Regions from separate parts of the Specibacter sp. AOP5-B1-6 genome, predicted to be linked through region 2. Evidence: riboswitches for the same ligand, from Rfam matches in the RefSeq annotation. Region 2 holds a riboswitch; the other holds the start of a gene.

Region 1 (4,505 bases), on a different contig from region 2:
GTCCGTGGCCGGACCGCTGCTGGGCGGCTGGTTCACCGACGGGATCGGCTGGCGCTGGGGCCTGTGGATGAACATTCCACTGGGCATCCTGGCCATTGTTTCGGCCGCGTTCTTCCTGCGGCTGCCGGCGCATCCGCGCACCAAGGCCCGTGTGGATGTTGCCGGCATGGCGCTGCTGGGCGCCACCTCGACCCTGCTGGTGCTGGTCAGCACCTGGGGCGGGACCAAGTACGACTGGAGTTCACCGCAAATCATTGGCATGGGTGCGGGCACTGTGCTTGCCGCGCTGCTGTTTGTGCTGGTTGAACACCGTGCCCAGCACCCGATCATGTCGCTGCACCTGTTCAAGGACCGCAACTTCAACCTCACAACCGCTGCCGGGCTGATCACGGGCATCGCCATGTTCGGCACGCTCGCCTACCTGCCCACCTACCTGCAAATGGTGACCGGCGCCAACGCCACCCAGGCCGGCTTCCTCATGATCCCGATGATGGCGGGCTTGCTGGTGACCTCGATCGGCTCAGGGCAGCTGGTGAGCAGGACCGGCCGGTACAAGTGGCTGCCCATCACCGGCATGTTCATTGTGGCAGTTGCGCTGGTGCTGCTCTCAAGCATGACCCCCACCATGCCTGTCTGGGTCATCTGCGCCTACCTGGCCATCATGGGCATCGGGCTTGGCACGTCGATGCAGATCCTGGTGTTGATTGTGCAAAACCAGTTCCCCATTTCCCAGGTGGGCATGGCCACGGCATCCAACAACTACTTCCGCCAGATCGGGGCATCACTGGGCTCCGCCGTGGTGGGCAGCTTGTTTGCACACCGCCTGACGAGCATCCTGGCGGAACGGCTGGCAGGCACCGGCGGTTCCGGCGGGCAGGGCGCCGGGGCCGTCAACTCGCTCACACCCGAAATTGTCCGCCAACTGCCCGAACAGCTGCGCGGGATTGTGATCGGCGCCTACAACGACGCCCTGACACCCATCTTTGTGTACATGGTTCCGCTGCTGGTGCTGGCCGGGATCCTGCTGCTCTTCGTGAAGGAGATCCCGCTGGCCACCACCATCGACCGCGGACCGTCACAGCCCGAATCCGGGCGACAGGAGCCGGCGCAACCCGAGCGCAGCGACGGCGCGTAGAACCACCGGCGGAGCGTGTCCGCCCTCCGCTGCAAAGGCAACTGGGGCCGTCGTCGTACTTTGCCGGAAAGCCGCACCGTGGCACACCAGCGCCGACTGGCCCGGGCGTCAGGTTTGGGCCGAATGGAAGTCCACACCCGTTAAACGAATGAACCCCGTCCGAAGACGGGGTTCATTGGGTAAAAACGTTCTTTAGTGACCCATCGCAATGAAAACGGGACCTGAACCGACGTTGACGGAGAAGACTGCGGTTGTGCCGCCTTCCCATCCACCGTGTACGGCCTGGCCGTCGCCAATGTAGACAGCGATGTGGGCCAGGCCCGCGCCGCCGTCGGCGTAGTAAATCAAGTCACCGGGCTGTGCTTCGGCCTGTGAAACCGTGCGGCCCAAGCTCATGTAGCCAGCGGGCCAGTCGTGGAAGTTGATTCCAGCGGCAGCCAAAGAGTTGCTGGCAAGTGCGGTGCAATCCTGGGCAACGCCAAGCTGGGCCAGTGCGGCGCTGGCGATGGTTGCGCCAATTCCGCTCTGGGTTGCCGGTGCGGGTGCAGCTTCAGGAGTGCTGGTGGTTACAGTCGGAGCAGGTGCTGCTGCCGGTGCTTCTTCAACGACGGGTGCTGCTTCAGCAACCGGCGCTTCTTCAACAACGGGCGCTGCTTCAACGGCTTCAACAGCCGGCTCAACAGCAACTTCACTGCTCTGTGCCTCTACAACTGCCGGCGCTTCAACTACAGGAGCCGGGGTGGAGGTGATGGCGGGGGTGGCGAATGAGATCTTCACCGTGGATGCTGCCGTGATTACGGAAGCAAGTTCCGTGTTCAGGTTCAGCGTGGTGGCACCGTCAGAAGCGCGCTCCACTGTGGGAGTAGCCGCATTTGCTGCGATACCGGATGTCAGCACCAGTCCGGAGGCTGCTGCGATTACTGCGGCCTGACGACCAACCCCGCCGGCATTGGAACTGACGGCTTTCGTGAGGGTGGAGATCGGGCTGGTCTTAACAACCTCGGCGCGGTGGCGCCCAAGGGCAGTGTTTGAAGCCAAGAAGGATTCCTCTCCCAAAGCCTGCGAGGTAAGCTGTCGGATTCGGATGGGAGTCACCCGGCCGCTCCACGTTGGCACACCGAAAGAATTTCTTCTTTCCTGCGTTGAACGCTTCGCGGCTTCACCCCTAGGACTTTTGCTTGACGCGCAGTCCGATTATTGGTTCCCCCGCCCCTGCCAGACGATTGATACGAACGGACCATGAGTAGTGGCAGAGCTAGGCAATCAACCCATGGGCGCCAGCTTGATTCGAAGTTGGCGCGATTACGACGGTACAACAGATTTTTGGCAATGTCACGTTCAGGTCACGGTCCTGTGACTAACTCGTAACTAAAAGTCGCCTGTGGAGGAATTAAAGCCAGCCCAGGGGATCGACGGTTTCGTCATTGACGATGACCTCAAAGTGCAGGTGCGGGCCGGTCGAGGCGCCTGTGGAGCCGCTGAGGCCCACCACGTCGCCGCGTTCGACCTTGTCGCCAACCTTGACGGAGTTGCTGCTCATGTGGTTGTAGGACGTTGAGAGCCCGTTGCCGTGGTCCACGACCACACGGTTGCCGCCACCGTACTGGTGCCAGCCCGAGAAGGTGACAGTTCCGCCGGCGGCCGCAAGCACGTCAGTGCCGCTCGCAATGGCGAAGTCCTGGCCCGTGTGCTGCTCGTCAACCTGACCCGTGATGGGGCTGATGCGTCCGCCGAACGGCGAACTTGGCACCAGGTTCTCCAGCGGGGCTCCGAGAGTCCCCTTGGCAGCCTGCGGGGCGACGTCGGAGGCGTTGACCTTCAAGGTTTCCTTGAGCCGGCCATCGGGGTTCAATGCGCTGCCAACCTCAGGGGCGGCGAAGGCGATGGGGATTTCCGCCCCGGCCGTCACGGCAGGCTCCGCTTCCACAGATGCCGCTGTTGCGGTCTCAATGTGCTGCGTGTCAATGGCCTGTGTGGACGGCAGCGTGACTGCCAGGACCAGGCCTGTCGCGGCCATGGCCACGCCAACCTTCTGGCCGGCTCCGCTGGCAACACCTGCACGCAGCAGCTGGGCCACTGAAATGTTTGATGGTGAGCTGATTCGCTCTGCAGCAATGGCTGCACGGCGGCTTCCCGGCAGGGATGCAAGCTCATGAGTTACCGGCGACGACGCCCGACGGCGTCCCCGCTGTTTAACTTCTGACACTAATTACCTCTCTATAAAGCACCTGCGAAGTTAGCTGTCGGATTCGGATCAGAGAGTCATGCTGTTGATCCGGCCCAAGCTCTTGGCACACATCTGGCCATGGCACAGTCCAATGGATTGGGCCAGTCAGGTGTGTTGCGTTTCGAGTGTGGGCTTCACCCCAAGGCAGACTGTACGTCTGCCGAATGTGGTTCCCCCGCCCCTGCCTTAGTGATTACTGTCCATTGTTGCGAAGGCAAGGTTCGGTGTCGCAAAATGGTAACGCTTTGGTTACGGCGTCAGAATATTACTATACGGTACAAGCGGTAAACGTAACAATTCCGTTACCGAGATTGTCAATAGTGATTGGTCACAGTGGAAACTCTAACTCATGGCGACAAACACATGTGAGGCGACCTCAGGCGGGAGCTCCAGCGCCCCTTCGATGTCCGGGACGCGGACGGAAATGTACTCCCCCACCTGCGCCAGGGAAATCCTGGCGCCGGGCCGCAGGCCGCCTTCATCTAGCTGGAGCAGCAGTTCCGGCTCCACCTGGATGCGTTCGGAGAGCCTGTGAATGACAACCTCCTGGCCGGGTGAATACGTGGCCATGGCATCGACGAGCGTGACCAGCCCCGCCGCAAAAACGGGAGCAATCTCACCTCCGAGCTCTTCAAGCCCCGGAATCGGGTTCCCGTACGGTGACTCGTTGGGCCTGCCCAGCAGGTCGAACAAACGCTGTTCAACCCTTTCGCTCATCACATGCTCCCAGCGGCAGGCTTCTTCGTGGACATACGCCCAGTCAAGGCCAATGACATCGGCAAGCAGCCGTTCAGCCAGCCGGTGCTTGCGCATGACGCGGGTGGCCTTGTCCCGTCCGGCAGGGGTCAGTTCCAAATGCCTGTCACCGGAAACTATGACCAGGCCGTCGCGTTCCATGCGTCCAATGGTTTGGGAGACTGTGGGGCCGGAGTGGTGCAGGCGCTCGGCAATGCGCGCCCGCAAGGCCACGATGTTCTCTTCTTCCAACTCCAGGATTGTCCGCAAATACATTTCCGTCGTGTCAATCAGATCAGCCACGTCAGCATCCTCCTGTTATTGGGCAAGTTTGGGGCAAGGACTTTCGTGTCTACGTTAGCCTGATTGCAACGATCCCGGGAATCCACGCCCTCTTCTTGGAACCGA
Region 2 (4,505 bases):
CTGCCCGATGACCTGACCGGCCGTCAGGTGTACGTGCTTGACCCGATGCTGGCCACCGGCGCGACCTTGATCGAGGCATTCAAGTTCCTCTTTGACCGCGGCGCCGCCGACGTCACCTGCATCTGCCTGCTCGCAGCCCCTGAGGGACTGGCCAAGTTGGAAGCCGCCCACGGCGGACGCGACAACGTGCACGTGGTCCTTGCTTCAATTGACGAAGGCCTCGACGAAAACTCGTACATTGTTCCCGGCCTGGGCGACGCCGGAGACCGCCTCTACGGCATCGTGGACTAACAACGCCTTCTGTTTGTCCCAATCTGAGTAAAACTCAAGCTGGGTGTGCCGCATGACACTGTTATGCGGCACACCCGCCACGAGTTCAGCGCAGATTGGAACAAGGTCCGCCGGCTGAGCCCGTTTTCAGCTGCTGAGGCAGCTGCGGAAGCGGCTTCAAGTGTGGGCTACAGGCCGCGCAGGGGTGTCCAGCCCATGGGCAGCGGGCCCTTGATGTCGGCCCGTTGCCGGTCAGCCGCAGCCGACCAGCCTTGGGCTGCAGCCGAACGGCCTGCGGCCGGCGCCCCTGCGGCCGAGCAGCCCTGAGCAGCGTCAGGCACTCCGACAACCCCACGGGCCACCCTGAATCCCACATCTTCGAGTACGGCATCGGGTGCACTGCCCCGGCGCACGGACGCGCGGGCGCTCCACTGCCGATCGTCCCAGCCGGCGCCGCGCAAACTTCTGTAGTCCCCGTAGCGGGCGGTATCCGCGTAATTCCAGCACCACTCCCAGACGTTGCCAATCATGTCGAACAAGCCATGGCTGTTGGGGGTCTTGAGGGCAACATCCTGGGCCCGTCGACGGCATCGAACGCCGTCCAGGCAATCTCCGCCAGGGGCCCGTACGTCGGCGAAGAGCTTCCTGCCCTGGCCGCCCACTCCCACTCGGCCTCGGTGGGCAGGCGGTAGCCATCGGCGTTGACGTCCCAGGCAACCTCCCGGCCGCTGAGCGCGTAGGCAGGGGTGCAGCCCGCCAGCTGCGAAGCGGCATTGCACCACCGGACAGCGTCAAACCAGGTGAGGGGATGCATGGGGACGCGGGAAAGCATGGGCGGGGTCCCGGCGTCGTCCATCACCGCGTGCCAGTTGGCCCGGGTGATTTGGGTGCGTGCCAAGTGGAAGGGCAGCAGCTCGACGTCGCGGGCCGTGCCGGTGCGGGCGTCGGGCATGGTGAGGGTGCCGCCCAGAATGGGCAGCAGGACAGGCGCTGCCTGCGACGCCTCAGCCGCCAGTTTTAGTACCAGCCCACTGAGTTTGAGTGTCCCCAGGCGCCGCACGGTGAGCCATAGCGTTGCTGGATGTAGCCCATGCCCCAGCGGATCTGCGTCTCGTAGTTGGTGCTCCAGTCGCTGCCGGTGGCTTCCATTTTGCTTGCGGGAAGCGACTGGGCGATGCCATAGGCGCCGCTGGAGGCGTTTTCGGCCGAGGTGAGCCACTCGGATTCGCGCTGCCACAGCTGGGTGAGGCAGCTCATCTGGTCCGCGCCCCAGCCGAAGGAGCTCAGCTGGCCGGCGGCATAGGCCTGGGCGGCGGCAGGATTGTCGCCGGAGGGAGCTGCCTTCGAAGCTGCAGCAGTCGTGGTGGCATCGGCCTTGACGTCGTTCGATTCGGCCTTGAGGGCTGCGTCCGCCGGCTTTGTGCTCGACGTGATGCTGGGGCCGGAAAAGCTGATCGGCGCGTCAAGCGGGGCCGACACTGCCGGTGCTGTGGTGCTGGCGGCAGAAACGAGGCTGCCCGGGTTTGCGCCGGCGGCCTGCTGTGTTCCCACCTGCTGGGCGACGGCACCGCCGGCCACGAGTGCGCCAAGGACCGCCACTGCGGCCATGCACTTGGCCGTGGTGGTGACGGCGGAGACTGCACCGGACGGACCGGCGGCCCGGGTCCGGGCGCGTGCTCCCGCAGGTGATCCCGTGCGGGTGGACGCAAGCCCAAAAATCGATGGACGGCGCTCTGGTTCGGCGCGGCGACGGCCGCGCTGCGGTGCAGCAGACATGAGTGGGCCTCTCTACGCCTGCGAGGTGAGCTGTCGGGAACGGACTAGAGAATCCGGCCGCACAGATCCCGGCAGCAAAATCACTGCTGCCTTCACTGCGCCGGCTTAACCCCAAGGGCTTCCATGTAGGAAGGGCCCATAAAGATTGGGTCCCCCGTCTCTGCCATGGTCAATGGATGGAAATGGGCGGCGGCAGAGCTCGGCGAACCGTCCATCGATGCCGGGAACCAAGGACGGTTCTGTGGGCACTTTAGACAGAGTAACGGAAACGAGACCCCATGTCACATTTTGGTAACAACCTTTGTAGTGCCGTGACCGACGAGTCACCTCCGGCCATTTACTTAGCAATGCTAACGATCTAGGATTGGAAGCTGAGCACACAAAACATTTTCTGAGGCAGCTGAGCACCCATGGCCGAACATTCACCGGCAAAAACTTCCACGCAACGCACGACGTCGTCCCCCGGCTCAGCTGCCGATGCCCCTGTTGCGCCGGGGCCGGGCGCCGGGCCGCCTCCGGGTGGCAGCGCGGGGCGCAAGGCAGCGAAGGGGATTGGTGCCGGGCCGCTGGCGGCGGAGCTGCGGGTGGCTGTCATGCGCACCTCGCGAAGGCTGCGCGCGGAAGCCGCCACCGGGGAGATCAGCCCCGGGCAGTATTCGGTCCTTGCCGCCATCATGGGCGGTCCACAGACGGTGGGCCAGCTCGCCGCCCGTGAGCAGATCCAGGCCCCGTCCATGACCCGGATCGTCAATGCCCTGGCGGAGGCCGCATTTGTCAGTCGAGAGGAAAACCCGCAGGACAAACGCCAGGTGCTGGTGCAGATCTCCGAGTCCGGGGCCGCCACCCTGCTGCGTGCCCGGTCCAAGCGGACGGCGTGGCTGGCGCAGAGGGTGTCGGCCCTGACCCCGCAGGAACGCGCCACCCTCCACGAGGCGGCACTGATTCTGCAGGAGATGAGCGCATAGATGAGTTCAATGTTCCGGGCGCTCAAGGTTTTCAACTACCGGCTCTGGGTAACGGGGGCCCTTGTTTCCAACATCGGCACGTGGATGCAGCGTGTGGCCCAGGACTGGCTGGTGCTGACCGTCCTGACCAACAACTCGGGCACCGCCGCAGGCATCACCACGGGACTGCAGTTCCTGCCGATCATTTTCCTGGGCCCCTATGCCGGGCTGCTGGGTGACAGGGTCAACAAGCGCAAGCTCCTCCTTGTCACGCAGACCGGCATGGGAATTTGTGCTTTCCTGCTGGGCATCCTCGTCGTTACGGGGACAGTGGAGCTGTGGCATGTGTATGTGCTGGCACTCCTGCTGGGAGTGGCCAGCGCCTTTGACGCCCCGTCGCGGCAGGCGTTTGTCTCCGAAGTCGTCGCCAAGGAGGACGTGCCCAACGCCGTCGCCCTTAACAGCGCCTCCTTCAACCTGGCCCGCCTTGCCGGCCCGGGCGTGGCAGGTCTTGTCATTGCCCTGGTGGGAACCGGTCCGGCCTTCCTGATCAACGGGGCCAGCTTCGTGGCCGTGATCTTTTCCCTGTGGCGGATGCGCCCCCACGAGCTGGCTCCTGCTGTGCGTGTCCCCCGGGCCAAGGGGCAGATACGCGAGGGCCTGCGCTACATCCGCCAGCGCCCGGACCTGATGATGATCATGGTGCTGGTCTTTATTGTGGGCACTTTCGGGATGAACTTCCAGATCACCAATGCGCTGATGGCCACCACGGTTTTCAATCTGGGGCCGGGGGAGTACGGGCTGCTTGGCTCGGTGATGGCGATCGGCACGCTGGCGGCGGCCCTGCTGGCCGCGCGCCGCAAGACGATGCGCATGCTTTATATTGTGGGCGGCGCCCTGGCGTTCGGCGTGACTGTGGGCGTGGCAGCCTTTATGCCGAGCTTTGTCCTGTACGCCATTGCGCTCGTGCCCGTGGGGCTGGCGTCGCTGACGTTCATGAACGCATGCAACACCACGGTGCAACTGACCACGGACTCGGCCATGCGGGGGCGGGTGCTGGCTGTCTACATGGTGGTCCTGCAGGGCGGGACGCCCATTGGCGCGCCGCTGGTGGGCTGGATTGCCACCGAATTTGGTGCCCGCTGGTCGCTCGGCATGGCCGCGGTGGTTGCCGTGCTCGCCGGTCTGGCCGCCCTGGTCATGATGAACAGGCGCAACAACGTCAGGCTGCGGGACCAGATCAGGGCCGTGCGCCCGTTCGCGATGGTGCCGGGGCTGCGTCGCTCGGCCGGTTAGCTCTGCCGGCGTCGCCCGGCCGGTTAGCCGGTGGCGGCCAGGTGCCGGCCAGGTGCTGCCGGCCGCCCCGGATGGGCGCCGGCAGGTAAACATTTGTTTACTTAGCGGCAAATTATGAAAGAAAGCTGAGTGTCGCTGAGAGCTTGCCGACACCGCGCCAACCGGACATCACGCGCGCATGAACTTATTCATCCAGAATCCATATTTGGGCGAATTTAT

Evidence for each region. Region 2 has a riboswitch for cyclic di-AMP ahead of ACT3TS_RS04865 (transglycosylase). Riboswitches for the same ligand answer to the same signal wherever they lie in the genome.
Region 1: linked by a shared signal. The riboswitch ahead of ACT3TS_RS07600 (NlpC/P60 family protein) and the one ahead of ACT3TS_RS04865 (transglycosylase) in region 2 are both predicted to bind cyclic di-AMP.

Annotation. Positions count from the first base shown of each region.
Region 1 covers NZ_JBQSVT010000011.1:48,210-52,714, reverse strand. The annotation lists gene ACT3TS_RS07605 (MDR family MFS transporter) at 1-1,135, shown strand, start outside; gene ACT3TS_RS07600 (NlpC/P60 family protein) at 1,328-2,173, opposite strand; cyclic di-AMP (ydaO/yuaA leader) riboswitch at 2,178-2,383, opposite strand; gene ACT3TS_RS07595 (M23 family metallopeptidase) at 2,526-3,341, opposite strand; cyclic di-AMP (ydaO/yuaA leader) riboswitch at 3,346-3,564, opposite strand; gene ACT3TS_RS07590 (metal-dependent transcriptional regulator) at 3,705-4,400, opposite strand.
Region 2 covers NZ_JBQSVT010000007.1:7,083-11,587, reverse strand. The annotation lists gene upp (uracil phosphoribosyltransferase) at 1-291, shown strand, start outside; gene ACT3TS_RS04875 (SUMF1/EgtB/PvdO family nonheme iron enzyme) at 459-800, opposite strand; gene ACT3TS_RS04870 (formylglycine-generating enzyme family protein) at 797-1,330, opposite strand; gene ACT3TS_RS04865 (transglycosylase) at 1,288-2,046, opposite strand; cyclic di-AMP (ydaO/yuaA leader) riboswitch at 2,050-2,245, opposite strand; gene ACT3TS_RS04860 (MarR family winged helix-turn-helix transcriptional regulator) at 2,457-3,011, shown strand; gene ACT3TS_RS04855 (MFS transporter) at 3,012-4,286, shown strand.